DNA from 4 places in the Weizmannia sp. FSL K6-0777 genome. Region 1 is predicted to be linked to each of the others. Evidence: predicted binding sites of a transcription regulator. Region 1 holds the regulator's gene; each other region holds the start of a gene.
What was found. The regulator Rex, encoded in region 1, represses fermentation and respiration genes when NADH is low (regulators of the CRP and FNR family bind a similar motif). The targets are predictions, from matches to a motif close to TTGTGAAATATTTCACAA.

Region 1 (7,367 bases):
ATCATTAGCGGCTTATGGGCATAGCCTTCATTCCGCAATCACTTTTCTCAAACACTTCCCTCTATTTTGCAACCATCTTACTTACGGTTTATACGCTTCCCTTCATTTCGCAATCACCCCGTACAGGACTCATGCCGCTTCCCTTCTTTTCGGCTTTTGCCATTTCAACACCCCTGTTCATTTGTAAGCATACACAAAGCGTGTATGAGAAACAGAAAAAAGAGGCTCCCGGTCACTTCCCGGGAGCCTCATTAAAAATGTAACGATCTAAAACATGAACCGAAACATGGAATGGTACAGTTTTGAACGTCTGTAAAAGCCGTTATCCCAGCATTTTCAGGCGCTTATTACATCATGCCGCCCATGCCCATGTCAGGGGCGCCGCCGCCTGCAGGTGCCGGCGGTTCAGGTTTGTCGGCAACAACTGCTTCTGTTGTAAGCAGCATTGCAGCAACAGATGCAGCATTTTGAAGTGCGGAACGGGTTACTTTCGTCGGGTCCACGATACCCGCTTCAATCATGTTGACCCATTCTCCATTGGCGGCATTGTAACCAATGCCGACATCTTCTTTTTTCAGGCGTTCGACAATGACTGAACCTTCAAGGCCGGCATTTTCCGCGATTTGGCGTACAGGTTCTTCTAAAGCGCGTGCAACGATATTGATGCCTGTTTGAACATCGCCTTCTGCTTGAATGGAAGCAACTTTCTTGATGACATTGATCAGCGCCGTGCCACCACCAGCTACAATGCCTTCTTCAACAGCAGCGCGCGTAGAGTTCAAAGCATCTTCAATGCGCAGTTTGCGTTCTTTTAATTCGGTTTCTGTCGCAGCACCGACTTTGATGACCGCTACGCCGCCGGCCAGTTTTGCAAGGCGTTCTTGTAATTTTTCACGGTCAAATTCGGAAGTCGTTTCTTCCAATTGCATGCGGATTTGGTTTACACGTGCGGAAATTGCAGCAGAGTCGCCTGCCCCTTCAACGATTGTCGTTGTTTCTTTTGTAACAACCACTTTTCCGGCACGGCCGAGTTGGTCAATGGTTGCAGATTTCAAATCAAGGCCGAGTTCTTCTGTGATCACTTCGCCGCCTGTCAGGGTTGCAATATCTTCGAGCATCGCTTTGCGGCGGTCACCGAAGCCAGGCGCTTTTACCGCAACGGCATTGAATGTGCCGCGCAGTTTGTTGACAACGAGTGTTGCAAGAGCTTCCCCTTCAACATCTTCCGCAATCAGCAACAACGGTTTGCCTTGTTGGACAACTTGTTCCAGAACAGGCAGGATTTCCTGGATATTGGAAATCTTCTTGTCTGTAATTAAGATGTAAGGGTTATCCAGAACAGCTTCCATTTTGTCGGAATCCGTTACCATGTAAGGCGATGCATAGCCACGGTCGAACTGCATTCCTTCCACAACGTCCAATTCCGTTGAGAAGCCTTTTGATTCTTCAATGGTAATAACGCCATCGTTGCCCACGCGTTCCATTGCTTCAGCGATCAATTCGCCGACTTCTTCGTCAGCAGAGGAAATTGCAGCAACTTGGGCGATGGAAGCTTTGCCTTCGATTGGTTTCGAAATGGCTTTTAATTCTTCGACAGCAGCCGCAACTGCTTTTTCAATCCCTTTGCGGATGCCAACCGGGTTTGCACCTGCTGTTACGTTTTTCAGGCCTTCACGGATCATTGCCTGTGCCAGAACAGTTGCAGTGGTTGTACCGTCACCAGCTACATCGTTCGTTTTGCTGGCCACTTCGGAGACAAGTTTGGCACCCATGTTTTCAAACGCGTCTTCGAGTTCAATTTCTTTTGCGATCGTGACACCGTCATTTGTGATCAGCGGAGAACCGAATTTCTTTTCCAGAACGACGTTACGTCCTTTCGGGCCCAATGTCACTTTTACAGCATCTGCCAGTTTATCCACACCACGAAGCATACCGCGGCGGGCTTCTTCGCCGAATTTAATTTCTTTTGCCATTTATAAAACCTCCTCATGTCATATCGTTATTTCTATGTTTCAACAAGCCAGGCTTATTCCACAACCGCCAGAATATCGCTTTCACGAAGGATTAAGTATTCTTTTCCGTCATATTTCACTTCAGTGCCGGCATATTTCGAGAAGATGATGCGGTCGCCTACTGCTACATCGATGGCAACACGTTCACCGTTATCAAGGGTACGCCCGGAACCGACAGCCACAACTTTGCCTTCCTGTGGCTTTTCTTTTGCCGTGTCAGGCAGGACAATACCGCTTGCTGTTTTTTCTTCCGATTCAACTAATTCAATGACAACGCGATCACCCAGTGGTTTTAACACGTGAAACAACCTCCTTAATTCGTATTATGTAAAATTTTGTCCATTATTAGCACTCGCATAAGTTGAGTGCTAACACATTTATTATAATAAATAATTCCTTGCTTTTTTGCAAGTCTCTCATCCAACTTTTTTTATTTTTTTCGGGCCCTGCATCCTTTAAAGAGCCCCGTCAAAGGATGCCGGTTGCGCGCCTCCATTTCAGCCGCTTGCCCTTTTATAAGTATGCTTGATCACCATCCGGATATGCAACTGAAAAGGCTGGCTCTGCGCACGGCATTTGAACCCCGCCCGGTTCAATAGTACAATGAACATATTGGACGAATTTGCGATCCTTTAAACTTTGAACTGGCAAGAAAGGAAAAGAACGCGTGAAAAAAGAGTATGTGTATATTCTCGTGACGTACATCCTTATGCTGCTGTCCGGCGCCGTCGGGTATCCGTTGCTCTACTATGCCGGGGTGAACGTTTTCCACGAACCGGCAGACAGCATGCGGACATTGACGCCCCCGCTTTGGACCGTCATCAGCTTTATCATCGGGCTGATCATCGTCCTGTACTTTTTAAGAAAAGCCGCAAAGAAAGAAACAGACCGGACTGAACCGCTTCCGGCCGCGCCATCCGCCATATGGGCAATAGGCGGCGTCTTTCTTTGTTTCTTTGCCCAGACTGCAGCCGCGATCATTGAATCATTATTCGGTGCCCCGGCTGCCTCCAACAATACGCAGCAAATCATGGCGCTGATTGAAAGATTTCCGCTCGTCATCCTCATCAGCTCGATCGCAGGGCCGATTCTCGAGGAAATCGTTTTTCGGAAAATCATTTTCGGCACGCTGCGCAGGCGCTTTTCATTCCTTTTATCCGGTATTGTCAGCTCGGTTATTTTCGGACTCGCGCATACCGAACCGAGCCACTTGTTTTTATATTCCCTTTTAGGGCTGACGCTCGCTTATTTATACGAGAAAACAAACCGGATCACCGTTTCCATGTTTGCGCATGTTTCCATGAACACGATTGTGGTCGTGAGGCTGCTTTTGCACCCGTCCGTTCTGCAGACATCCGTACATGAAATTTACAGCTCAATTGGAGGACTTCTATGATGAGACCACTTTTTTCAGGGATTGTAAACTGCCTGCTCGGGGCTTTGTTCACTTATTTTGCCATTCAGCAGGTACAAGTGGGCGGCTGGGGCTTTTTTTCTTATTTACTGCTGTTGATTGCAACATTGGATCTGGGTTCCGGCATCAGGCTGATCTTTCTCCATTTCAAGCTGAAAAACTCAGTGAAAAAATAAAAGCCGTTTTCCGGCTCCGTCCGGAAAACGGCTTTCTTATTCAGAAGCAATCGTCTGTTCATCCATTGGCATTTCTTTTGCCGCTTTTTTGGCATTGCGGTACGCCATTTTCGAAATCAGTGTGCTTGCTTCATACAGCAAAACGAGTGGAACAAAGGTAATCAGCTGCGAAAACACGTCCGGCGGGGTGATGATGCCGGCAGCTGCAATCAAAGCAAGATACGCATATTTTCTTACCTTTTTCAACAGTCTCGGCGTAATGATGCCAAGCCGGGTCAGAAACAGGACCACGACCGGCATTTGGAACACAAAGCCAAACGGAAGCGTGATCTCTAGCAGAAACTGAATATACTCCCGGATCCCGATCACCGCACGAATGCCCATTTCATTTGACAAGCCCATCATAAACTTCACCATCAGCGGACAAAGCACGAAATAGGAAAAAGAAACGCCGGCTATAAAAAGCAAGATGGAAACAGGAATGTAACTTAATGTCAGTTTCTTTTCTTTCTCATACAGCCCCGGGCTTATAAACGCCCAAAGCTGGTACAAAATCACCGGCAGGGTCAATAGGCATGCGATCACAACCGAAACTTCCATAAAAACCTTAATAGGATCGGTTACCCTGAAGGCATTCATCGTGAACATGCCGGCATTTTTGGCATGCTGCAAATAACGTATAACAGGTTTTGCGGTAAAAAAGCCAACAACCAGGGCAAACAGAAAGAAAATGAGAACGGTAATTAACCGCTTTCTCAATTCCTGGATGTGTCCGGTAACCGGCATTTTTTTCGTATTCATCGCCGTTCCCCTTTAAGTGCCGGCGTTGAATCCGCCCTTTTCCCTTTGCACGCCACAGCCAAATCCGGCCATTGCCATTTGCGCCTGCATTCCGTTTTCAATCGGGCCACCCCCTGTACCCACTATGATAACGGAAAAAAAGCTTTTTGGCTATGGCTTCGCAACCGGCTCTTTTGTTTCTTTCAAATTTTCTTCATCATTTGAATAATGTTTTAAAAAATAGATCAGTGCCTGTAGTTCCACGGCCAGGTCAATATGATGGACGCGGATATCCGGCGGCACGTTCAGCCGGGCAGGTGTAAAGTTTAAAACGCCTTTTACATTTGTACTGGCAAGCTCGTCTGTCACTGCCTGGGCACTGGAAGCGGGGACCGTCAAAATCACAACCGTCACATCTTCCGCGCAAAGCCGTTCTCTTAATTCGTCCATGCTGTAAACAGGCACATTGCCAACATGGCTCCCCACCTTCCCGGGGTCATTGTCAAATGCCATCACAATCCGTGCGCTGTTATTCTTCGAAAAATTGTAATTCAAAAGGGCTGTACCGAGGTTCCCAACGCCAACCAGCGCTACATCTGTGATCTCATCCTGGTTCAGCGTCTTGCCGAAAAAAGACAATAAATATTTTACATTATAACCATAACCTTTTTTTCCAAGTGCCCCGAAGTAGGAAAAATCCCTGCGTATCGTAGCGGAGTCGACTTTCACCGCTTCACTCAGTTCCGCCGAGGATACCCTTTGCTTGCCAAGTGTATATAAATTTCTCAGGTACCGGTAATATAATGGAAGCCGTTTTGCAGTGGCTTGCGGTATTTTTACTGATTCATCCTTCATGTGAAATCCCCCAAGTTGAAAGCTTAAGTTTTTTGTGCTGTTGGTTCCAATCGTGCGTCCATTCCAGAATGGCAGCGCTGCCATTCTTCATTATAATATTACTCCTATCTGAGCAAAGAAAAAATATGTTTTAAAAAAATGCCTGCATGCGTCTTTTTCTCTCTCCAACTATGTTAAATATATCACAAGTAAGCATTTTTTTCATGGGTTTTTACGAATTTATGTGAAAAGTTTTTTGACAAATTCCGATCACGCCGGTTGAGTTGCAGTTCGCCTTCCTGTACACTTACAATGGTATAGAGGTGAACATAAAGATGATGTTGCTGCAAGTTCAACAAGTCACAAAATATTATGGCGCTGAACTTATTTTATCGGATATAAAATTAGAAATTCAAACAAAAGACCGGATTGCCTTGGTCGGGAGAAACGGGGCCGGCAAATCGACCCTCCTGAAAATCATCGCCGGCCAGCTTTCTTATGATGAAGGTTCCATCATTATGCCGAATGGTGTCGAAATCGGTTATCTCGCCCAAAATACCGGACTCGAATCGGATCTGTCCATTTGGGACGAAATGATGTCGGTTTTTAAAAATTTGCTGGATATGGAAAAACAGCTTCGCGAATACGAACAAAAAATGGCCGACCCTAAGATTTATAACCGCCCGGCGGAGTATGAAAAAGTGCTGCATGCTTATGATACTTTGCAGACACGTTTTAAAGATGAAGGCGGATATCAGATCGAAGCGGATATCCGGTCCGTTCTGCATGGCTTCCGTTTTGACCAGTACGACTACAACACCCCGATCCGGACATTAAGCGGCGGGCAAAAAACACGCCTTGCATTGGCGAAATTGCTGCTCACAAAGCCGGACATCCTCATTTTGGATGAGCCGACAAACCATCTCGATATCGAAACGCTCACCTGGCTGGAGCAATATTTACAAGGCTATGAAGGCGCCATTCTGATCGTGTCCCATGACCGTTATTTTCTGGATAAAGTCGTCAACCAGGTCTATGAAATTTCAAGGCATTCTATTAAAAAATACCACGGCAACTACAGCCGGTATCTGGAACAAAAGGCCGCCCAGTACGAGCGAGAGGTCAAACAATATGAAAAGCAGCAGGAAGAAGTTGCGAAATTGCAGGCATTCATCCAAAAAAACATTGCCCGTGCCACCACGACAAAGCGGGCGCAAAGTAGGAGGAAACAACTGGAAAAAATGGAATTGATGGACAAGCCGCTTGGCGATGAAAAATCTGCCCGGTTTTCGTTTGAAATTGCCAAACAAAGCGGGAACGAAGTCCTTCATGTCCGGGATGCTGCCATCGGCTACGACGGGGAGCCGGTTGCCAAAAACATCCATCTTTCAGTCAAAAAACAAGACAGTGTTGCCCTTGTCGGCCCGAACGGCATCGGCAAGTCAACGCTTTTGAAATCGATTATCCGGAGAATCCCGCTGATATCCGGCACGATCGAATATGGCTCCAACGTTATGACCGGCTATTACGATCAAGAACTGGCCGACTTATCTTCCAATAAAACGGTCCTCCGGGAATTATGGGATACATACCCGCTGAAAACAGAAAAAGAAATCCGCACGGCACTCGGGAATTTTCTTTTTTCCGGCGATGACGTTTTAAAAACCGTCTCATCCTTAAGCGGCGGCGAAAAAGCCCGGCTTGCCCTCGCCAAATTGATGCTGGAAAAGGCGAACTTTCTAATTTTAGATGAACCGACAAACCACCTTGATTTGGACAGTAAAGAAGTACTGGAAAATGCGCTCATCGATTACCCGGGAACGATTTTGTTCATTTCCCACGACCGCTATTTCATTAACCGGATTGCCACAAAAGTGGTGGAGCTCTCGCCGGAGGGAACCCGTGAATTTCTCGGCGACTATGATTATTATGTGCAAAAAAAAGAAGAAATGCTGGAAATTGCACGCCTGGAAAACACGAAACAAGAAAAGGTTAAAGCGGAACAGCCGGCGAAAAACAACTACCGGCAGGATAAAGAAGCAAAAAAACGCGAGCGGCAAAAAAAGCGGAGGATTGAAGAAATTGAAACAAGAATTGAAACGTTGGAAACAGAAATTCATGACCGGGAAGAAAAAATGGCCGACCCGGAAA
Region 2 (7,367 bases), 200 kb from region 1:
GGTTTTTTCAGCGGTTTCGATACGTCCGCCCGGTTTTTCTTGCTGTTATTTTATCGCTTGCCACTGCCAGTTTTCGATTTCCGGCAGATCTGTGCCTTCTTCGCGGATGTACGCATGATGTTTTTGCAGCATGCTGTCCATTTCGCTGATGAGGGCTGCGTGCCGGGCTGTATCAGGCAGGCTTGACACCACTTCTTTTACAAGGTCAAACCGATCCATCTGGTTCATCACGCGCATGTCAAACGGCGTTGTGATATCCCCGTTTTCACGGTAGCCGTGCACATGCAGATTGTGGTTTGCACGGTCAAAAAACAAGTCTTTGATCAGGCCTTCGTAACCGTGGAAGGCAAAAACAACCGGTTTGTCCTTTGTAAAATAGGCGTCGAACGCTTCATCCGAAAGGCCGCGCGGATCCAATGCCGGGCTTCTTAATTTCAAAATATCGAGCACATTGATCATGCGAATCTTCAATTTCGGCAGTTTTTCGTGCAAAATCGAAACAGCAGCGAGGCTTTCAAGCAACGGTTCTGTCCCGCATGCGGCAATGACAATATCCGGATTGCCGCCTTCGTCCGTGCTTGCCCAGTCAATGATTTTCAGTCCGCGGTCTGCCAGCTCTTCCGCTTCTTCAACGGTAAACCATTGCGGGCGTGGGTGTTTGGACGAAACAATCAGATTGATTTTCCCACGGTCGTTCAGGATTTTGTCAAATACAGCGAGCAGCGTATTGGCATCGGCCGGCAAATATTCCCGGATAAATTCCGGTTTTTTATCAGCCAGGTGGCCAAGAATACCCGGATCCTGATGGGTATAGCCGTTATGATCTTGTTGGAATACAGTGGAAGTGGCGACCACATTCAATGACGGGATATCCGCACGCCACTTTTGTTCTGCTGCTTTCCGCAGCCATTTGAAATGCTGGGTGATCATCGAATCGACGACACGCAGGAACGCTTCGTAACTTGCAAAGAAACCGTGGCGGCCGGTTAAAACATAGCCTTCCAAAAATCCTTCCGCCTGGTGCTCAGACAGTTGCGAGTCAATAACACGGCCGTCCGGTGCCAAAAATTCATCATTCGGTTCTTTGATTTTTTCCACCCATTGCCGCTTTGTAGCCTCGAATACCGGCGCCAAACGGTTCGACATCGTTTCATCCGGACCGAAAATCCGGAAGTTGCGTTTTGTTTCATTTTTTAAAATCACGTCTTTTAAATATGTCCCTAAAACGGTCATATCCTGCGCCATCTGTTTTCCATGTTCCTTGTTGTCCAGCGCATAATCGCGGAAATCCGGCAAATCAAGGTCTTTGATATGGAAGCCGGCATTGGTGGCAGGGTTCATCGCCATCCGTTTGCTGCCTTTCGGGGCAATCCTGGCAATTTCCGGTTTCAGCCGCCCGTTGTCATCGAATAATTCTTCCGGCCTGTAACTTTTCATCCAGTTGATTAAAACATCGAGATGTTCCATGTGGTCCTGGTCGACCGGAACCGGAATCTGGTGGGCGCGGAATGAATGTTCAACCGGCTTCTCGTCCCATTCCTTAGGGCCGGTCCACCCTTTTGGCGCACGGAAAACAAGCATTGGCCAGGCGGGGCGGGTGGTGTCACCGGTTTTCCGGGCATGTGACTGGATGGCTTGGATCTGTTCGATCATTTGGTCCATTACATACGCCATATCGCGGTGCATTTCTTCCGAGTCTTCCCCTTCAACGAAATACGGCCGCCAGCCGAGCCCTTCAAAATAAAGCGCCAGTTGTTCATCAGACATACGGGAGAGCATGGTCGGATTGCTGATTTTAAAACCGTTTAAAAGCAAAATTGGCAGAACGGCGCCGTCCGTTACCGGGTTGATGAACCGGTTGGACAACCAGGAAGTGGCAAGCGGCCCGGTTTCCGCTTCCCCGTCGCCGACGACAACAGCGGCCATTAAATCGGGCTGGTCCAAAATGGCGCCGGTGCCGTGTGAAAGGGAATAGCCCAGTTCGCCGCCTTCATGGATCGATCCCGGCGTTTCCGGTGCCGCGTGGGAAGCAATGCCGCCCGGGAATGAAAACTGTTTAAACAGTCTCTTCATCCCTTCTATGTCCTGTGTCACATTCGGATAAATTTCAGTATAACTGCCGTCAAGATAAGAATTGGATACCATCACCTGGCCGCCGTGCCCCGGCCCTTCAATATAAAACATATTTAAATCGTATTTGTTGATCACTCGGTTCAGATGGGCGTAAATAAAGTTCTGCCCTGAAATCGTCCCCCAGTGCCCGATCGGTTTTGCTTTCAGATCAGAAGGCTTTACGGGTTCTTTTAATAACGGATTGTCTTTTAAATAAAGCTGGCCAACCGAAATATAGTTGGCTGCACGCCAGTATGCATCTAAATTTTTCAGATAAGCAGGGGAGGAATAAGCGACTTGCGAAGCTGCCATTGCCATTTCAACCGCTTCCTTTCATTTATCATCTACGTTCATCATACCGCTTACACCTAAAAAATCAATCTTTTTACAAATTAATACGGTCCAAATTCGTGAAATTATGAACATATCATGTCTAAAAAAAGCTGAAATGCATTCAGCCTACTCTGACACCGATACAAATGTATTGAACTTTAAATATTGATAGTGGAGCCGCATATGGGAAAACTCAAACGGCGTGCCGTTGTCGAGAAAAAAGATGCCTTCCATAATACCGACCGGTTCATGTTCTTTTAAACGCAAAAGTTCACGGTCCTTCGCGTTGGACGGTTCTGCAAAAATAGATAAAAAAGATTTCGTTACGGCCATATTGTGGACATCTTCCAGATAGTTGAAAATGGAGCCTTCAATGATTTCGGGCGTTAAATTTTGGACGATTTTTATCGGAATATAACCGGTCTCCATCATAAACGGATCCTCATCAAACAAGCGGAGCCGGCGTATTTTATAAACAAAATCATGGGGGTTCAAAAACAAATTCCGCTGCAATTCTTCTGTCGGCGGAATGACCTCAAAACAGAGCACTTTTGTGGCCGGCTTTTGGCCATGCATGTGAAAATTGTCGGTGACACCGAGGTTTGTGCCTTCGTAATTAAAAATGGACGCGTTTTTTATATACAAAGGATTGATGAATGTTCCGGAACCGCGTTTTTTAAAAATAATGCCGTCGTTGGCCATTTTCGAGAGCGCCCGCTTAATGGAACTGCGGCTGACCTGATAGGCTTCACTCAGGCTTCGTTCATCCGGCAGTTTCATATCGGGGAACTGTCCGGCAAAAATTTTTTGTTTCAAATCATCGATAATTTGCTTGTATACGAATTGTGCCATGGCGTATCCCTTCTAAAGGTTTCTGTATGAACAGTTTACCACAGATTCTTTTTGGTTCAATGAATCACAACAGGCGCCAAGTTTTGACCGCGTTGCAAAACCGGATGGTGGAAGCGTTCAGCCGCCCGTTCCAAATCGGCCCCCACTCAATAGAAGCAACAGGCAGCATCGGGATCAGTTTGTATCCGGACCATTGCAGCGATGAAGAAACCTTGATTGCAAAAGCGGATGAAACGATGTACGAAATTAAAAAACGCGGCAAAAACAGCTATAAGCTGAAAGAATGAAATAAGCACCGTTCCGGAAGATGGAACAGTACCCCTCCTTAGTTTTCATCCGTTTCCTGTACCCAGACAGAAACGCTTCCGCCGTTAACCGGAAATCCTGCATAGCCGTCTTCGCCAATTGTAACTTTTTCCTGCCGGTTGCCGGTAGCGTCCACCCAAACCTCGCCAGCGCGCTCTTTTCCGACAAGCATTCTTTTTTCGCCGTTCTCGCCGTTTGAGATAACGACGGCACAGCCGGAATGCGGGATCTCCGGAACGCCGCGGCGCACCCAGCCGATTGTGTTCGGATGGTCGAAATAATCATCTTGCTCGCCATACGCTTTTTCCCGCCGGACAGATAAAAGCGGGGAAAGGGCGTCTTTTTTTCCGGGAATCGGATTGTCGCCGCCGATGCCGTACATATCCCCGTAAAAGACGCACGGATAACCGTCTTTCCGCAGCAGAATCAAGGCATAGGCGCTCTGCTTAAACCAGTCGTCCACCCATGATTCCAGCGATTCGTTCGGCTGTGAATCATGGTTATCGACAAACGTAACAGCATTCAGCGGGTGCGTTTGAACGAGTGTATCATGAAAAATCGTCGGGAGGTCAAACGCGCGCCCTTTTTTAGATGCTTCATGCAATTTATAATGGAGTGCAACATCGAACAAATCGATTTTAAACTGTACATGGTCGAGGTATTTTTGGCACGCTTCCAGCTGCGGATTCCAGAACTCGCCGACAAAATAAAAATGGTCTCCGCGGTGTTCCATTAAGGCAGCGGCAAAGTCGCGGATAAAGTCATGGTTGATATGCTTAATGGCATCGAGCCGGTAGCCGTCACAACCGGTCGTATCGGCCAGCCATTTTCCCCATTCGATCATTTCTTTTTTTACATCCGGATGGTTGTAATCAATGTCCGCGTACATCAAGTAATCAAAGTTTCCAAATTCGTTGTCAACATGCTCATCCCAATGCTTATTTTCCCCGACAATACGGAAAATGCCGTTCCGCCCTGTCCGGTTGTCGTAATCGACGCCACTGAAATGGGTATGATTCCACGTAAAATCAGAATACTTGCCTTTCCGGTTTGTAAAATTGAACTTTGTCCAGCCTTCTATTTCAAATGGTTCGGAAATTTCTTTGGTGCGGTCCATCGGGTCGACTTCCACCACTTGGAAAGCTTCGGTTTCATCTGCGCCCGCTTTATGGTTCATGACGACATCGATATAGACCTGGATATCATGCTCGTGGCAGGCGTTGATCGCTTCATGCAATTGCTGTTTCGTCCCGTACTTTGTCCTGACGGTGCCTTTCTGGTCAAACTCTCCAAGGTCATAATGGTCATACACGCCATAACCATTATCCATGTCTGACTGTCCTTTTGTCACCGGCGGAAGCCAGACAGCATCAATCCCGGTTTTCTTTAATTCGGGCGCCATTTCTTTCAGCCGGTTCCAATGGCTGCCGTCTGCCGGCGTATTCCATTCAAAAAACTGCATGATTGTATGATTCCGTTCCAAGAAAAGTACCCCTTCCAAAAGAAGTAATAGTTGATGCGTTTAGTATAAGTGAATGTGGAAAAATTTTCAATCAATTATGATTTTAAGCATGCCAAAAGGTGAATAGAACAAAGGTACTATTCCCGCTTTTGATCCGCGAAAACATATTTTTACAGGCAGGTTTTCCTTTTGCTTCCATAAATATGATTTGAATCCGGCCCCCGGCTCTGCTCTGACCGCCCGATTCGGTTGTTTGGCCGCTTCATCTATTATAAAATAGTGATAAGTCTGTAAAAAAGGTGGGAAACCGATGAAAAATATACTGGTAAAGTTCACGGGAGCATGTGCCGGAAGGAGAGGGAGATGGGTAACGCTTGCCGCATGGATCCTGGTCGTGTCCGTTTTGTCTGCTGTTTTTCCGAATGTGAATAAAGTCACGGATAACAGCGCAGCAAATCTGCCGGATTCAGCCATGTCCGTCCGGGCTGAAAAGGTGGCTGAAAAACAGTTCCCGAATGCGGGCACGCCGCTTCTTATCGCCTGGTACCGTGAAGGCGGCCTCTCGCAGCAGGATTACGGAACGATTGCTAAATTGTACGGGGATTTAAAGAAAAACCCGCTTCCCGCACAAAGTTTTATCCCACCGTACGAAAAAATGCCGCCGCAGGCACTGGGCGGGCAGGCTTCAAAAGACGGCACAACGATTGTTACGCCGGTATTTATGGAAAAAAGCGCAGGAACGGATGAACTGGCAGATAACTTGAAAGAATTGAAGAAGAGAGTGACATCCCTCGAATCGAAAGCCATTTTGAATAAGAAACTGGCAGATGACGGCCTGCATGTCCGCTTCACAGGGCCTGCGGGCATATCCACGGATGCGGTGTCACTATTTAGCAAAGCGGATATCACCCTGTTGGTTTCTACCGTGCTGCTTGTGCTGGTGCTCTTGATTGTATTGTATCGGTCGCCGATTTTGGCGCTTGTTCCGCTTATCGGTGTCGTATTTGCTTATGGGGCAATCGGGCCGGTTTTGGGATTTCTTGCAAAAGAAGGCATCATTACAGTGGATTCCCAGGCCACTTCGATCATGACTGTCCTTTTATTCGGGGCCGGCACGGATTACTGTTTATTTCTTGTTTCAAAATACCGTGAATGTTTGCTGGAAGAAGAAGATAAGATAAAAGCGCTGCACACGGCCATCCGGCATTCGGGCGGCGCGATCATGGTCAGCGCGATTACGGTCGTGCTCAGCCTGTTCACATTGCTTTTTGCGCACTACGGGACGTATCAGCGGTTTGCTGTTCCGTTCAGCCTTGCCATCTTTATCATGGGCATTGCCGCATTGACACTGCTGCCGGCGCTACTTTCCATTTTAGGCCGGGCTTCTTTCTTTCCGTTTATTCCGAGAACAGAACAAATGGCCAGCGCCCTGGAAGCGAAAAAAGGGAAAAAGATCCGCCGTCATGCTGCACATGGGAAATGGAGCCGGAAAGTGGGAGAAGCGGTCACAAGAAAGCCTTGGCTTATCATTGTACTGAGCGTCATCATTCTCGGCGGGCTCGCTTTCTTCGTACCGAAAATCGCGTATACGCAGAACTTGATCGAGTCATTCCCGAAAGATATGCCGTCGCGCGAAGGCTATGAAATCATCGCAGACCATTTTTCGCCGGGCGAGCTGGCGCCTGTCCAGGTGATCGCCAATACGGAAGGAAAAGGCGCGAATGTAAAGGCAGCGCTTGAAAAACTGCCGTTTGTTGACACCGTAACCGGACCGCAATACGGGGAAAAAGATAAACAGTATGAATCTTACAATGTAAGATTAAAAGATAACCCGTACAGTGAAAAAGCAATTCAATCCATCCCGGTGATACAAAAGCAATTGCAAAAGGCCGGTCTGTCCAAAAGCCAAATCTGGATTGGTGGCATTACCTCTTCCCTTTATGATACGGCCAAGGTGACTGAAAGGGATATGAAGGTCATTGTCCCGTCTGTCGTTTTCATCATTGCCATTTTGTTGCTGCTGTATTTGCGGTCACTCGTTGCCATGGTTTACTTGATTGTGACAGTTCTGCTTTCCTATGTGGCGGCATTGGGCGCAGGCTGGCTGCTGATCCATTATGGGTTGGGCATTTCCGCCATCCAGGACCTTATTCCGCTCTATGCATTTGTATTCCTTGTCGCTCTTGGGGAAGACTACAATATTTTCATGATCTCGGGCATTTGGAAAAATAAACAGCATTTGCCGCACAGGCGCGCGATTGCCCTTGGCGTCACAGAAACTGGTGCCGTCATTACCTCAGCC
Region 3 (7,367 bases), 720 kb from region 1:
TTTGGGAACCAGTTATACTGCAGAGCCTGATAAGCACGGATGAATGCCTCATCTTCGAATAACAGGTGATCGATGATCCCATTCTCCAGTTGCTGTTTTAGCTTTAGGAAAGTGACTTCTTTGAATGCTTTTTGCTCTTCAGGATCTGCTTTTGCCAAAGTATATGTGGCCTTTGTATAGCTAAACCCAAGCCGGTGTAACATTTTAGAAACGCCCCTTGGGGTATACGACTGTTGAAATTCACGCTGGATCCAATCGGCGATTAACGGGAGCGTCCAAGTGTATTTTGCTTCGAACCCAACTTCTGCAGGGGTTTTGTTTATAATGGTTTCGGCCAACTGCTTTTGTTGATCTTCCGTTAATTTCTCAGGTTTACCTGTTGGTTTTTTCATTTGAAGGCTGGAGATTCCTCCTTCTTCATAAGCATGACAGTAATTCATGACCGTTTGCCGGGTACGTCCTATAATCTTAGCAATTTCTGGATAAGTCCGGCCTTCTAAATGTAACAGCACAGAGAGATAACGCTCATAAAGATGTTTATCCCTTGTGTTTTGCATAGCGTTTCGCAATTGTTCAAGTTCTTGATTCAACATTTTTTCTCCGCCCTTTTTAGGATAGTTACAATCTATATACCCAAAAAAGGACCGAGGAAGTGAGCAAAAATGATTAATTCGTTTTATATAGATTAAAAAAAGATAAGAATGGAGATTACTTCATTCAACATTCCGGTTATTACAGAGTGGGAAAACAACTGCAAGAAGGAAAATATAGATTGTCTTTTGTTGACCATGAAAAAACGCATAACCGAAAACCATTTGTACAAATCACCTCATCAGATAGTACTATCCGTCAATCTTATTCATTTGAAAAGAAAAACCAAAGACAAATTAAATTGAACCTTAAAAATCAGGAAATATTAGAAATCCATAAAGGTTTCTCAAATGAATACCAAAATTACGTTATTTTGCTACAACCGCTGAGCAAATCATAAATTCCAAAACGGGCGATGAACGTACGATTTGTGTGCTTGTCGCTTTGTCTAATTTTACGTAACCCCTCCTAGGTAAACCATCAGGGAGCCATTTGCTTTGAATCTCTCGTATGGTTCTTCTAAAGGGGATTTTTTTCGTCCCTCTCCAATCCAACAGGCTCATCTTCCACTTGCCCAGAACCTGGTATGCATTGCGGGCGGTGGTTGCAATCCGGAAAATTTGCGCCAGCTGTTTTTTCCGTCGCGACATGGACGCCTGTCTTTTGAAAAAAGGTATAGACAAAAAATACCTGCAGGCCGGACACTTGGAAAAAGTGCCCAGCCTGCAGGTGCCAGTTTACTCAAATTCCCCTCCGTCTTCTTCCTTACATCGCTGCTTTTATAATCGCTTCCACTTCTTTTTGTGTTGGTTTGCGCGGGTTTGTGGCTGCGCACGCATCCTGCATTGCATGCTGGGCGAGGATTTCGATATCTTCTTCTTTAGCCCCGAGTTCTTTAAAGCCTTTCGGAATGTTCAGCTGTGCTGCCAGCCTTTCAATTGCTGTAATGGCTTTTTCCGCCGCTTCGTCGACGCTCAGGCTATCCGTCTTCTCACCCAGTGCAACGGCAATTTCTGCAAATCTTTCTTTCCGCGCAATCAGATTGAAACGGCACACATGCGGGAGCAAAATCGCATTGCAAACGCCGTGCGGCAAGTTATAGAAACCGCCGAACTGGTGCGCAATCGCGTGGACATAGCCCAAAGATGCATTATTAAACGCCATGCCTGCCAAATACTGCGCATATACCATTTGTTCACGCGCTTCCATATCATTGCCGTTTGCAACAGCCTTTGGCAAATATTGCGGAATAATTTGAATCGCTTTAATGGCGCATGCATCCGTTACCGGTGTGGCCGCAGTTGAAACATATGCTTCCACTGCATGGGTCAAAGCGTCAAGCCCCGTTGCCGCAGTTAAAGACGGCGGCATCCCGACCATTAATAATGGATCATTAATGGACAAAACCGGTGTCACATGTTTATCTACAATCGCCATTTTCACTTTCCGACTCGTATCGGTAATAATCGTAAATTTTGTCATTTCGCTGGCAGTCCCGGCTGTTGTATTAATTGCAACGAGCGGCACCATTGGTTTTTCAGAACGGTCCAGCCCTTCATAATCATGGATTTTGCCCCCATTGGCCGCAACGAGCCCGATCCCTTTTGCACAGTCATGCGCGCTCCCGCCGCCAAGTGAAACGATTGAATCGCAATTTTCTTCATGATAGGTTTTTAACCCGTCTTCCACATTTTTGTCTGTCGGATTTGGTTCAGCCTTCGGATAGATCGCCACTTCCAGGCCGGCTTCTTTTATATAGGCTGCAATTTTTTCGGAATACCCCAGTTGGTGGAGCCCTTCATCGGTTACAATCAGCGGTCTGCGACACCCAAGATTTTTCAGCCTGTTTCCAATTTCTTCTGCCGTCCCCTGTCCAAACAAGTTTACGGAAGGCATTTGAAAATCAGTACGTAATCCTGTTAACATCTTTCCCCACTCCTTTTATGTAACTGCTTACATGAAAAATATAACGCAAACGCTTTCATCTGGCTGTGCCAATTTTGTGAAATATTGAGCATGTTACCAAATCACAAACTCTCCCCAAGAAAAATAATCATGTGAAAAACTGATCAATTTGTGTTATAACACGCTTTCATCGCATTTTTCTATTATATATCTACGGCCAAATGTTTTGAACATTCTTTGACAACTGCTTTTTTTGGCCCCAAAATGTGAACGCTATCACTATCTTTTTAAAATCGACCATGCTAAAATGAAAGCGTAATAAGAAATGTTCACTATTTAACAAACAAACATCCAATTCTGAAGGCAGCTCATTAATAGGCTTAAAGGAGGCCATTTAAAATGACTGAACAATTACTGACAAAAGCAACGCTCTCCAAAAAACAATGGGAAGGCTTCAAAGGAGGAAACTGGCAAAAAGAAATCGATGTAAGGGACTTTATTCTGAAAAATGTAACCCCTTACGAAGGCGATGAAAGCTTTCTTGCCGGCCCGACTGAAGCCACTTTAAAATTATGGGATCATGTCATGGAACTGTCGAAACAGGAACGCGAAAAAGGCGGCGTCCTGGATATGGATACGAAAATTGTATCTACCATTACATCGCATGGCCCGGGCTATTTAAACAAAGAACTTGAAAAAATTGTCGGTTTCCAAACCGATAAACCGTTCAAACGTTCGATGATGCCGTTTGGCGGAATCCGGATGGCAGAAAGTGCCTTAAAATCTTACGGCTATGAAATTGATCCGGAAATCAAACATATTTTTACAGAATGGCGGAAAACCCATAACCAAGGTGTATTCGATGCCTACACACCGGAAATCAAAGCTGCACGGCATGCCGGCATTGTAACAGGCCTTCCGGATGCTTACGGCCGCGGCCGCATTATCGGCGACTACCGGCGCGTTGCCCTTTACGGTGTAGATTATTTAATTGAGCAAAAGAAAAAAGATCTCGATTTAATCGGCTGCGGCTTGATGACAGAAGAAGTCATCCGTGAACGTGAAGAACATTCGGAACAAATTCGTGCATTGCAAGAATTGAAACAAATGGCACAAAGCTACGGATTCGATATTTCCGAACCGGCTTCAAACGCACACGAAGCTTTCCAATGGCTGTATTTCGCGTATCTGGCTGCCATTAAAGAACAAAATGGCGCGGCCATGAGTCTTGGGCGCACATCCACTTTCCTTGACATTTATATTGAAAGAGATTTGAAAAACGGTGTCCTGACTGAACGGGAAGCACAAGAACTCGTCGACCACTTTGTCATGAAACTCCGCCTCGTCAAATTTGCAAGGACGGAAGATTACAATGAACTGTTCAGCGGCGACCCGACATGGGTAACAGAATCGATCGGCGGCATGGCTTTGGACGGCCGTACACTCGTTACGAAAAACTCGTTCCGCTTCCTGAACACGCTTGATAATCTCGGCCCTGCGCCGGAACCGAACCTGACCGTGCTCTGGTCGACGAAACTGCCGGATAAATGGAAACAATATTGCGCGAAAATGTCGATCAAGACAAGCGCCATCCAATATGAAAACGATGACTTAATGCGTGAAGAATACGGCGATGATTATGGCATTGCCTGCTGTGTATCGGCGATGCGGATCGGCAAACAAATGCAATTCTTCGGCGCCCGTGCCAACCTGGCAAAAGCTTTGCTGTATGCGATTAACGGCGGCGTTGATGAACGGTATAAAATGCAAGTCGCACCTCCGTTCCAGCCGATCACATCGGAATATCTCGATTACGATGAAGTCATGGAAAAATACGATCGGATGCTAGACTGGCTTGCAGGCGTTTATATCAATGCTTTGAACATCATTCATTATATGCATGACAAATACAGCTATGAACGGCTTGAAATGGCATTGCATGATCGCAATGTACTGCGCACGATGGCTTGCGGCGTTGCCGGCCTGTCTGTTGCAGCCGACTCTCTAAGCGCCATCAAATACGCGAAAGTAAAAGTCATCCGTGACGAAGACGGCCTTGCCGTTGACTATGAAGTCGAAGGCGATTACCCGAAATACGGTAACAACGATGACCGCGTCGACCAAATTGCCGTCAATCTCGTCAAATCGTTTATGCAAAAACTGCAAAAATATCCGACTTACCGGAACGCTGTCCATACTTCTTCGATCTTGACGATTACATCGAACGTTGTATACGGCAAGAAAACAGGAAGCACTCCGGACGGCCGGAAAGCAGGCGAACCTTTCGCACCTGGTGCAAACCCGATGCACGGCCGCGATTCCCACGGCGCAGTCGCATCGTTGACATCTGTTGCGAAACTGCCTTATAAATATTCGCTTGACGGCATTTCCAACACTTTCTCGATTGTCCCGGAAGCGCTCGGACACGAAGAAGAAACACAGGTCTCCAACCTGGACGGCATGCTGGACGGCTATATGGCGAAAAAAGCGCACCACTTAAACGTCAACGTCCTGCATCGCGAAACATTGCTGGATGCGATGGATCATCCGGAAAAATATCCGCAATTGACGATCCGTGTATCGGGATATGCGGTAAACTTCATCAAATTGACAAGGGAACAACAACTTGAAGTCATTAACCGCACGTTCCATGAAATGATGTAAACTGATTCGGGCGGCATGCACCTGCGTGCCCCCTCCCCCCTATTAAACACTTAACTTATGGGGAATCTATATAGAAGGATTTGATTGAGATGAACATGACAACGCGCATTCATTCCACTGAATCGTTTGGCACAGTCGACGGGCCTGGCATCCGCTATGTCGTATTTACGCAAGGCTGCCCGCTGCGCTGCAAATTTTGCCACAACCCGGATACATGGAAAATCAATGAAGGCAATGAAATGAGCGTCGAAGAGATTATGAGCGATGTGCGCGATTACCTGCCTTTTATTAAAGCTTCCGGCGGTGGCATTACAGTGAGCGGCGGCGAACCACTTTTGCACCTCGATTTTCTAATCGAATTGTTTAAAGCGTGCAAAGAAATTGGCGTCCATACTGCCATTGACACAGCGGGCGGATGTTTCTCGCGCAGTCTCCGGTTTATGGAAAAACTGGATGAATTGATGAAATATACAAATCTTGTGTTATTGGACATCAAGCATATTGACCCGGAAAAGCATAAATGGCTGACGGGCATGTCAAATGAGCATATTCTCGATTTCGCCCGGTATCTCGCTGACAAGCATATTCCGGTCTGGATCCGCCATGTGCTCGTTCCCAGCGTCGATTCAGAAGAAGATTTGCAAAAAACATCTGATTTTATCCATTCGCTGCCAAACGTTGAAAAAATTGAAATCCTTCCGTACCATAAGTTAGGCGTCTACAAATATGAGGCGCTCGGCATCGACTATCCCCTCAAAGGTGTCGAACCGCCGACAAAAGAACAAGTTGCACATGCGGAACAGATTTTAAAAAGGGAATTGCAGTAAAGAAAAAGCGCCGGCTGTCCGCCGGCACTTTTTTATTCCGCCTAAAAGAACGATACAATGTTAAGAAAGTGGAAAAACTTAGAGCTCCTCTCCCCTGAAAAATTGCCCCGGGGTTTTTTATCCTTTTGCTGGTAACGCGTCATACGGCAAGATAAACGGCAAAATGGTCGCCTTCCTTCGCCTAGAGCACGTCTACCTAAGCTTCGCTGATGATCCACTATCGCCCATGCGCAACGGCCACGGCACTAGGCAAAAGTGCATCATCCCAAATTTCCAGGATTGCCTCCGGAGAAAGCTTTTCTCAATTGCAACAGTTCATGCGCAAGCTTTCGGATGCGTGCCTGGATATCGGCATTGATGATTTCATTGTCCTCATTAAAATCATCATTGTGGATAAAAACATTGCGGACTGCACAGGTGGCCTTTAAAAAGGTTAACACCGGTTTCAGCTGGTATTCAGCAACAAGAAAATGTTTGTCCGAGCCGCCGTTCATCACAATGCCGCATACTTTGGACTGAAAAGCATCGCGGTGCAAATGGTCGAGCAGATTTTTCAAAGCGCCTGTAATGGACGCCTGGTAAATTGGCGAGCCAAAAACAAGGATATCCGCTTCAAGCATTTTATTAACGACCGCAATCGTATCATCATTGTAATAAGAAAGTGGAAACCCTCTTGCAAACTCCACTTCATAATCTTTTAAATCGAGCAGTTCAGTTTCCGCTTCCGGATCTTCCGCTTTAATTGCCATAAGCACCTCATATACACCAATGGAGGTCTTCTCACCGGTAAGCGAGCCGGATATACCTAAAATTTTCACCGTTTCCACTTCCTGATGTCATTTGAAATTTTCCTTAATATATGCCGCTTCTTCAGAAGGCGTCAACCGCCGCTCCGCTTTTCCGATGTTGCCTTTCTGGTAAGCCCAAATCTCATTATGGGCCTTCACCGCATTGCTGAAATCGCCTTTTTTCCACGGTTTTAATATACTGAGCAGCATATCCTGCAGTTCTGTATCCGCAAAAGTTTGATTGCTAATTGCCGAATACAGGGCGTCCACCTTTTCTTTTGTGATTTCGGAAGCTCCCCATTTTTCATTTGCCGCCACTTTTTGATGCGTCATATTATGTACTTCCTGCACCAATGCTTCTTCGCTCATGCTTTTGTATGCCGAAAGTTTGCGCTCAGGCGTCTTCTGGCGGAAGCTTTCCTGTATAACCGCTTTTGCAGCCGTCTCTTCCTCTGCAGCCGGTTTTTTCGAAGGTGCTGCCTCCGTTGCAATCGCTTCTCCTTTGTTAAAGTAAAAATAAGTGACACCTGCAATAAACATAAACACAGCAATCCCCATCCCAACGACAAACCGTTGAAACACAGCATCTCCC
Region 4 (7,367 bases), 1.0 Mb from region 1:
AATACGATATCAGAATATAAAGCAGTTCCTGCCATCCGGAAATCTAAGTTAATAAGTAAATCTAATTTTCCTTCTGGTGCATCTTCACGCCATTCAATTTCCTCTGGACGTAAGCTTTCATCATCTTCATTCATTAAACCGTTTGTCGTACCAAGCAAATATTTCAAGAAATATTCATGCCCTTTTCCTGAGCTCGAGATGAGATTGGCACGCCAAACAATCATATTTCTTGGGAAGTTGTTCTCATTGTCAGGATCTTCTATTGAAAAACGCAATTTCTTTTCTTTCAATTGCTGTGCGACATATTGGCCGATTTCTTCTTGCGTCTTAGCCCCTTGCTGGACGGCTTCTTTGTATAAATCGATGCCGTTTTTTTCGAAAGTTGGATAAGATGGCAGCCAGCCTAATCTTGCTGCCAGAACATTATAGTCAGCAAAATGTTGGTATCTTGCCTTATCAACAGTTGGAGAAGCAAGGTCGCCAACAGGTGTATCCTCATAACGCCATTGATCTGTAGCAAAATAGAAGAATGATGTACCGTTTTGCAATTTTGGCGGCATTTGCCAGTCACGCGCAGACATGATTGCTTGCCAGCCTTCGACAGGACGCAATTTTTCCTGGCCGACATAATGTGCCCATCCTCCGCCATTTACACCTTGTGCACCTACAAACAAGACAAGATTTAAAACAGCGCGATAAATCGTATCAGAGTTAAACCAGTGATTAATACCTGCGCCAACGATAATCATTGACCGTCCATTCGTATCGATTGCATTTTGCGCAAACTCACGGGCAATTTTGATTGCTAACTCACGTTTAACCCCTGTCACTTTTTCTTGCCATCCCGGTGTGAAAGGAATGTCTTCTTCGTAATCTTTTGCAACATCTCCGCCAATTCCGCGATCTACCCCGTAGTTGGCAAGGACGAGATCATACACGGTTGTCACATACAGTTCTTCTTCTTCCGTTTGCACTTTTTTAACGGGAACCGCACGCTCAAGCACTTTATTTCCTTCCTCTGAAAAATACGGAATTTGGATATTTGTAATCTGGTCTTCCATTCCTAAAAGAGATAATCTTGGGTCAATCGCTTCTTCTGTTTCTTCATCATTCATGTTTAAATTCCATTTTCCTTTGCCATCCCATCTTGATCCCATCGTACCGTTCGGGTTGGCGAAATCATTAGTAAGCTCATTCCAAAGCACCGGTTTCCATTCGCCATTTTCGCCTTTTCTGCCAATATCGCTTGCATTTAAAAAACGATCGGCAACATAGTGACCATTCTCTTGCTTTTTCAAAGTGACGAGAAATGGAAAATCTGTATATTGTTTTGCATAGTTATGGAAATGAGGTACTTGCTGATCAACATAGTATTCTTTTAAAATGACATGTCCCATTGCCATCGCAAGAGCACCGTCTGTCCCTTGTTTCACGCTCATCCAGTCATCCGCAAATTTTGTTGATTCAGCATAATCGGGACTGACCGAAATAACCTTCGTTCCTTTATAACGCACTTCCGCTAAGAAGTGGGCATCAGGTGTTCGCGTTAACGGCACATTTGATCCCCATGTGATGATATAACCAGCATTGTACCAATCACTGCTTTCAGGTACGTCTGTTTGATCACCCCAAATTTGTGGAGATGCAGGAGGTAAGTCAGCATACCAATCGTAAAAGCTTAACATTGGTGCCCCCATCAATTGCATGAACCGTGAACCACCTGCGTAACTTACCATCGACATCGCTGGAATTGGTGAAAAACCAATATTGCGATCCGGTCCATATTTTAAAGTTGTATAAAGCAGTGAAGTAGAAATAAGCTTCAACACTTCATCCCAATCCGCTCTTACAAATCCACCTTTACCGCGAGCTTGTTTATAGCGTTTCGCCTTTTCAGGATTTTCAACGATACTTTTCCAGGCATCAAGCGGATTATCATGCTCTGCCAATGCTTCACGCCACATCGTTAATAAAATGCCGCGGACATATGGATATTTCACACGTAGCGGACTGTATATATACCATGAAAAGCTGGCGCCACGAGGACAGCCCCGCGGTTCAAAGTCAGGCATATCCGGTCCTGTTGATGGATAATCGGTTTGCTGCCCTTCCCACGTCACAATGCCATCTTTTACAAAGATGTTCCAGCTGCAAGATCCTGTGCAATTCACCCCATGTGTTGAACGAATTACTTTATCGTGCTGCCATCTTCTGCGGTATGCATTTTCCCACTCTCTGTCCCCATAGGTGACTTGACTATGTCCATCTGCATGTTTTTCAATTGGTTTACTATATTTAAAGCGTTTGAAAAGTGGTGACCTTTTCTTCACATCGCTCACTCCTAATTCAGTTCCTTTGATATGTTCAATATAGCGGGAAATGAACATAAGAAATGTGCAGTACGTCACATCTCTCATGTTATTCACATATTTGTAAAGATTACATACTTATCAGTCTGTTGCTTCAGTATTTTTGACTGTTCTTCCGGCATTTCATCTTCAGTTTGCAAAAAAAGCCCTCCGGAAGTTCGAAGGGGTTATACTTATCGTATTCTAATTCCTCTGTATGTGTAAAATTTTACTCGACGGGGCATATGAGTGGAAAAAAATGGGAAGACGCTCTATCATCTAATTGTACACTTCAAGATGAACATCTAGAGAGAGAGGTCTTCCCATGGATATTATATCAATAATTGCTGGATTATTAAAGGATACAAAGAGTCTTATCGAATTTGAAGAACAGCTTAAACTTCTGATGCAGAAGGCTTTTACACAATGGGTTGGGGAAATATTTGAAGAGTTAGATAAAACAATTAAACAGGAGAAGTTAGAGGAGGGCTGGGTGTACTGCCGGAGTGATAACAGAAACATTCAGTTTCTATTTGGAAGTGTGACCTTTAAACGCTCATTAATGCATGACAAGAGAGGAAATTCCCATTATCCTCTGGATGAATGGTTAGGGCTGGTACCACACCAACGATACAGCCCGTTAGTGGAATTAAAGGTGGCAGAGTTGGCAAGTGAGAACACCTATCGGGAAGTAGCTGATATTTTAAAAGAGTGGACAGCAGTGAGTCTTAGTCACACAACTGTAGGGAACATGGTAAAACACGTAGGGAAAACTCAGGCGGAAGCCGATAAGGCACTTGTAGAAGAGCTAGAAATAGCTGTTTCCCTGCCTGAGGGGAAGAAGGTAGACTACCTGTTTTCTGAAGCAGATGGTGTATTCGTTCGGGGACTAAAAAAGAAACAGAGTATGGAAGTCCACCACGCCATTCTCTATGAGGGATGGGAAACCAATGGTAAAAGGGTCTCCCTGCGTCAGCCCACAGTCATCATGACGACGGAAGACATTCAGACATTTTGGGATGAAGTCCAAGCCACAGCTGCCAACACCTATTCCCTCGAAAAAGCGCATGTCATTACAAACAGTGATGGAGGTGCTGGGTACACAGCTGAACGGTTTCAAACAGCATTCTCACAGTCGGAATTTCCGGTGCTCAACCAGCTGGATACCTACCACGTTGCACAAGCCATCATAAGGACATTTGGGGGCGGAAAGAGCGAGATCAAGGAGCAAATTAGAAAAGCGATTAGAACGCATGACCTGGACCAATTCACGTTATATTTGGATACGCACGAAAGCACCTTGACGGATAAAAAGGCCCTCAAGAAAATCAAGGAATTCCGTTCGTATATCTTGAAAAACTGGGACCGCATTTTTGACTGGAGAGACAGGGTGAAAAACGTGCCGGAAGGTGCGAGAGGCCTAGGAGCGATGGAATCGAATCAAAGGCATATCTCCTTCAGGATGAAAAAAAGGGGCATGCATTGGAGTGAACTTGGCGCAGAAGCCATGGTGAAAATCAAACAAGGCATACTCAATGGGACATTGAGAGAAGCCTATCTGAAACACCGTTCAAGAAGCGAGAGAAAGCAACGGAACTTGAAACAATCCATCAGGATGTCTCAACTACTCAAGCAGCCTGTACGCCCGTCAGTGGGCGTAAAGCACGGATCAGTTGCCCTGCATTCAAGCAGTTCATCGGCAATGGGACATTTAAGCAAAATATTAGAGCTTTCGTTTTAAGCCTGGCTCAGTGGGGACTGATCGTTGAGGCGCGCGAAATTTACGAGACTCCTGCGGGAAAAGCGAGCCAGGAGAGACCCCGCAGCGAGGTACGAGCGAGGAGGCTCGCCGGCCGCCCGCGGAAAGCGAGTGAATTTCGCGCGCCTCAACATCCCCGTTATCCATCTTTATACGGAAATATTACATCTTTTCCGAAAATTACACCGAGCAAGTAAAGCACGGTAGCCGAAAGTGTACAAAAAGAGTGTCTTGGAATACCCGATATTTAAACCTTGTCGAGAAAAACTTGACACATACAATTCCTCTTTTTCGCTTGCTGATCATCATTGTTCTGCCATTGGGAAAAGGATATCTTCCTCATAAATATTGTAAAAGACCATCAGGAAGAAGAAGTGGTTTACATCACGATGCCAGACAACGATCATAATAAAAGCGGGAAAGAAACCATTAAGAATATCCTTAACCGTTTCTTTCCCGCTGAAAAATGCTAATCAACGACACAGTATGATGCTGGACAACCTTCACAATTGATTTTTGATTTTAAGTAATCCAAACTGTGAATAATAATTTTTCTCCCTTTAAAAGAAATGACGCCTTTACTCTTTAAATCATTCAATTCCCTTGTAACACTTTCACGGGATGTTGAGCTAAAATTCGCCAATTCTTGATGGGTGATCGGCGCGTCCAACAAAATCCCGCCATCAACTTTTACACCGTAGCTATTTGAAATCCGAATTAATGTAGAGTATAACGCACCTTTTTTTCCATACAATACAAGATCACGGAATTTCGTATGCTGTTTACGGAAATGATCCGTCATCATTTTCAAAAACTCGAATGCGAAATCAGCATTTACAAGCAGTTCTTGTTCGATTACCTTATTTTTGATTACGAGAACCTCACTGTCTTCCAATGCACGGCCGTTAAAGAGGTATTTCCCATTATTCGAAAAGACCATTAATTCTCCAATTACTGCATTTTCCCCACAGAGGCGCAAGCATAGCTCTTTCCCATCCCCCGTCAATTTACTAATCTCAAATTTGCCGGATAGAACGAGAAAAAAGTTTTCTCCAGCTTGCCCTTCCCGAAAAACAAAAGTTCCTTTTGGTACTTTTTGTGTAGCATGTGCCATCGATTTCAGTTGCTTGAGATTCTTATCACTTAATAAATTGGTCAATGTTCATTCCCCCATTGTCAGGCGAAATACTTCTTTTGGCATAAGGCGTGTTTTCAACATGTCCTCCGATGTCCTCCGAGCCATGGATCATATATCGCGGGTGATGTCTTTTTCTTTTCTCCAGCATAATAAATACGAGGATATTATACTCGTCAAACTCCGGACAGGCAAGACTGCCAACTTTCGGCTATTTCCGGATGAAAGCAAGTTTTTCCAATTTAGGGGATTAAATGTCGATTTTATGGAATAAAGGGGTACCCCTGAAAACCGGATCTCCGGTTTTCAGGGGTGCTCTTTTTATCAATCTTCCATTGTCGAAAGGTCCCCGGCCGGCAGATCCAGTTCCCAGGCTTTCAGGACGCGGCGCATGATTTTCCCGCTCCGGGTTTTCGGCAGTTTTTCGCAAAACTCGATTTCCCGCGGCGCGGCATGGGCGGCCAGCCCTTTTTTCACAAATTGACGGATCTCTTCCTTCAGCTCATCTGACGGTTCGTATCCGTCCCTTAAAGCGATAAAGGCTTTAATGATTTCACCGCGGACCGGATCCGGCTTGCCGATGACACCGGCTTCCGCAACGGCCGGATGTTCGATCAGTTTGCTTTCCACTTCAAACGGCCCGACCCGCTCACCGGACGTCATGATAACATCGTCCACGCGGCCCTGGAACCAGAAATAGCCATCTTCATCCATATAAGCCGAGTCACCGGAAACGTACCAGCCGTTCGGGAAAAAGTAAGATTCATATTTTTGCGGGTTGTTCCAGATGGCGCGCATCATGGAAGGCCAGCCTTTTTTAATGGCGAGATTGCCCATCCGGTTCGGCGGAAGCGGGTTTCCCTGGTCATCAACAATGGCCGCTTCAATGCCAGGAAGCGGTTTTCCCATCGATCCCGGTTTGATATCCATGCAAGGATAGTTGCAGATCAGTTGTGCGCCGGTTTCCGTCATCCACCATGTATCATGGATGCGGAGTCCGAATACTTCATTGCCCCAGCGGATAACTTCCGGATTCAGCGGTTCACCGACACTTAAAATATGGCGCAAAGTCGAGAGGTCATATTGGTTAATGATTTCATTGCCGGCCCCCATCAGCATCCGGAACGAAGTCGGGGCGCTGTACCAAACAGTGACGCCGAACCGTTCAATCGTATTGTACCACGCTGCCGGGCTGAAGCGGCCGCCGACAACGACGTTTGTTGCGCCGTTTAACCATGGCGCAAACACGCCGTAAGAGGTCCCCGTTACCCATCCCGGGTCTGCTGTGCACCAGTAAATATCGTCTTCTTTTAAATCAAGCACCCATTTTCCCGTCTGGTAATGCTGGATCATGGCATTGTGGACATGGAGGACGCCTTTTGGCTTTCCGGTCGAACCGGACGTATAGTGGAGGATCAGCCCGTCTTCCCGGTCAACCCATTCGATTTCCAGTTTATCGGAAGCTGCGTTAAAATATTTCAGATAGTCTGCGTACTTTCCTTCTTCTTTGACATTTTCCCCGACAACAAAAATGGTTTCCAATGCCGGAAGTTGATCAGCCGGGACGCGCCCGACAAGGTCAGGGGTTGTCACAAGCACTTTCGCTTCACTGTCTTCAAGGCGGTCTTTTACGGCCCCTTCCATAAACGCTTCAAACAGCGGACCGACAATGGCGCCGAGCTTGATGGCGCCAAGCATGGCAAAATACAGTTCCGGCGAGCGCGGCATAAAGATGAAAACACGGTCACCTTTTTTGACGCCTGCTTTTTCTTTTAAAACATTTGCCGCCTTGTTTGTCAGCCTTTTCATTTCATAGTAAGTATATTTCTCGTTGCGTGAATCACTTAAATACATGAGCGCTACTTTATTTTTGCGGGAGCTTTCGGCGTGTTTGTCAATGGCTTCATACGCCAGATTGACACGCCCAGTTTCATACCATGAAAAATTTTTCTCGGCGTCTTTCCAGCTGAACGTTTTGCGGGCTTCTTCATAGTTTTTCAGATTGAAATCCCCTTGTACGGTTGGTAACGCTTCCAGTTGCATGTAATGTCCCCCTTTGTTTAGATTCACATATTTATTATATATGAAAACTGTTTTATTCACAATTTAAAACTTCTTTCCGCAA

Region 2: the regulator Rex is predicted to act here: its motif matches at 2,521-2,538, upstream of NST70_RS16865 (phosphoketolase family protein).
Region 3: the regulator Rex is predicted to act here: its motif matches at 2,647-2,664, upstream of pflB (formate C-acetyltransferase).
Region 4: the regulator Rex is predicted to act here: its motif matches at 2,393-2,410, upstream of NST70_RS10990 (nitrate reductase subunit alpha).

The regions. Positions count from the first base shown of each region.
Region 1 covers NZ_CP151971.1:3,317,403-3,324,769, forward strand. The annotation lists gene groL (chaperonin GroEL) at 348-1,973, opposite strand; gene groES (co-chaperone GroES) at 2,027-2,311, opposite strand; gene NST70_RS15880 (CPBP family intramembrane glutamic endopeptidase) at 2,680-3,408, shown strand; gene NST70_RS15885 (YdiK family protein) at 3,405-3,602, shown strand; gene tatC (twin-arginine translocase subunit TatC) at 3,639-4,403, opposite strand; gene NST70_RS15895 (redox-sensing transcriptional repressor Rex) at 4,554-5,237, opposite strand; gene NST70_RS15900 (ABC-F family ATP-binding cassette domain-containing protein) at 5,552-7,367, shown strand, end outside.
Region 2 covers NZ_CP151971.1:3,520,235-3,527,601, reverse strand. The annotation lists gene NST70_RS16865 (phosphoketolase family protein) at 46-2,430, opposite strand; gene NST70_RS16860 (GntR family transcriptional regulator) at 2,572-3,297, opposite strand; gene NST70_RS16855 (diguanylate cyclase) at 3,324-3,584, shown strand; gene NST70_RS16850 (alpha-amylase) at 3,623-5,086, opposite strand; gene NST70_RS16845 (MMPL family transporter) at 5,376-7,367, shown strand, end outside.
Region 3 covers NZ_CP151971.1:2,597,439-2,604,805, forward strand. The annotation lists partial or broken gene NST70_RS12485 (IS630 family transposase) at 1-593, opposite strand, end outside; gene NST70_RS12490 (hypothetical protein) at 740-991, shown strand; gene NST70_RS12495 (iron-containing alcohol dehydrogenase) at 1,357-2,517, opposite strand; gene pflB (formate C-acetyltransferase) at 2,896-5,160, shown strand; gene pflA (pyruvate formate-lyase-activating protein) at 5,250-5,987, shown strand; gene NST70_RS12510 (NADPH-dependent FMN reductase) at 6,248-6,805, opposite strand; gene NST70_RS12515 (DUF6241 domain-containing protein) at 6,824-7,357, opposite strand.
Region 4 covers NZ_CP151971.1:2,296,943-2,304,309, forward strand. The annotation lists gene NST70_RS10990 (nitrate reductase subunit alpha) at 1-2,387, opposite strand, end outside; gene NST70_RS10995 (ISLre2-like element ISBco6 family transposase) at 2,674-4,089, shown strand; gene NST70_RS11000 (Crp/Fnr family transcriptional regulator) at 4,577-5,266, opposite strand; gene acsA (acetate--CoA ligase) at 5,567-7,285, opposite strand.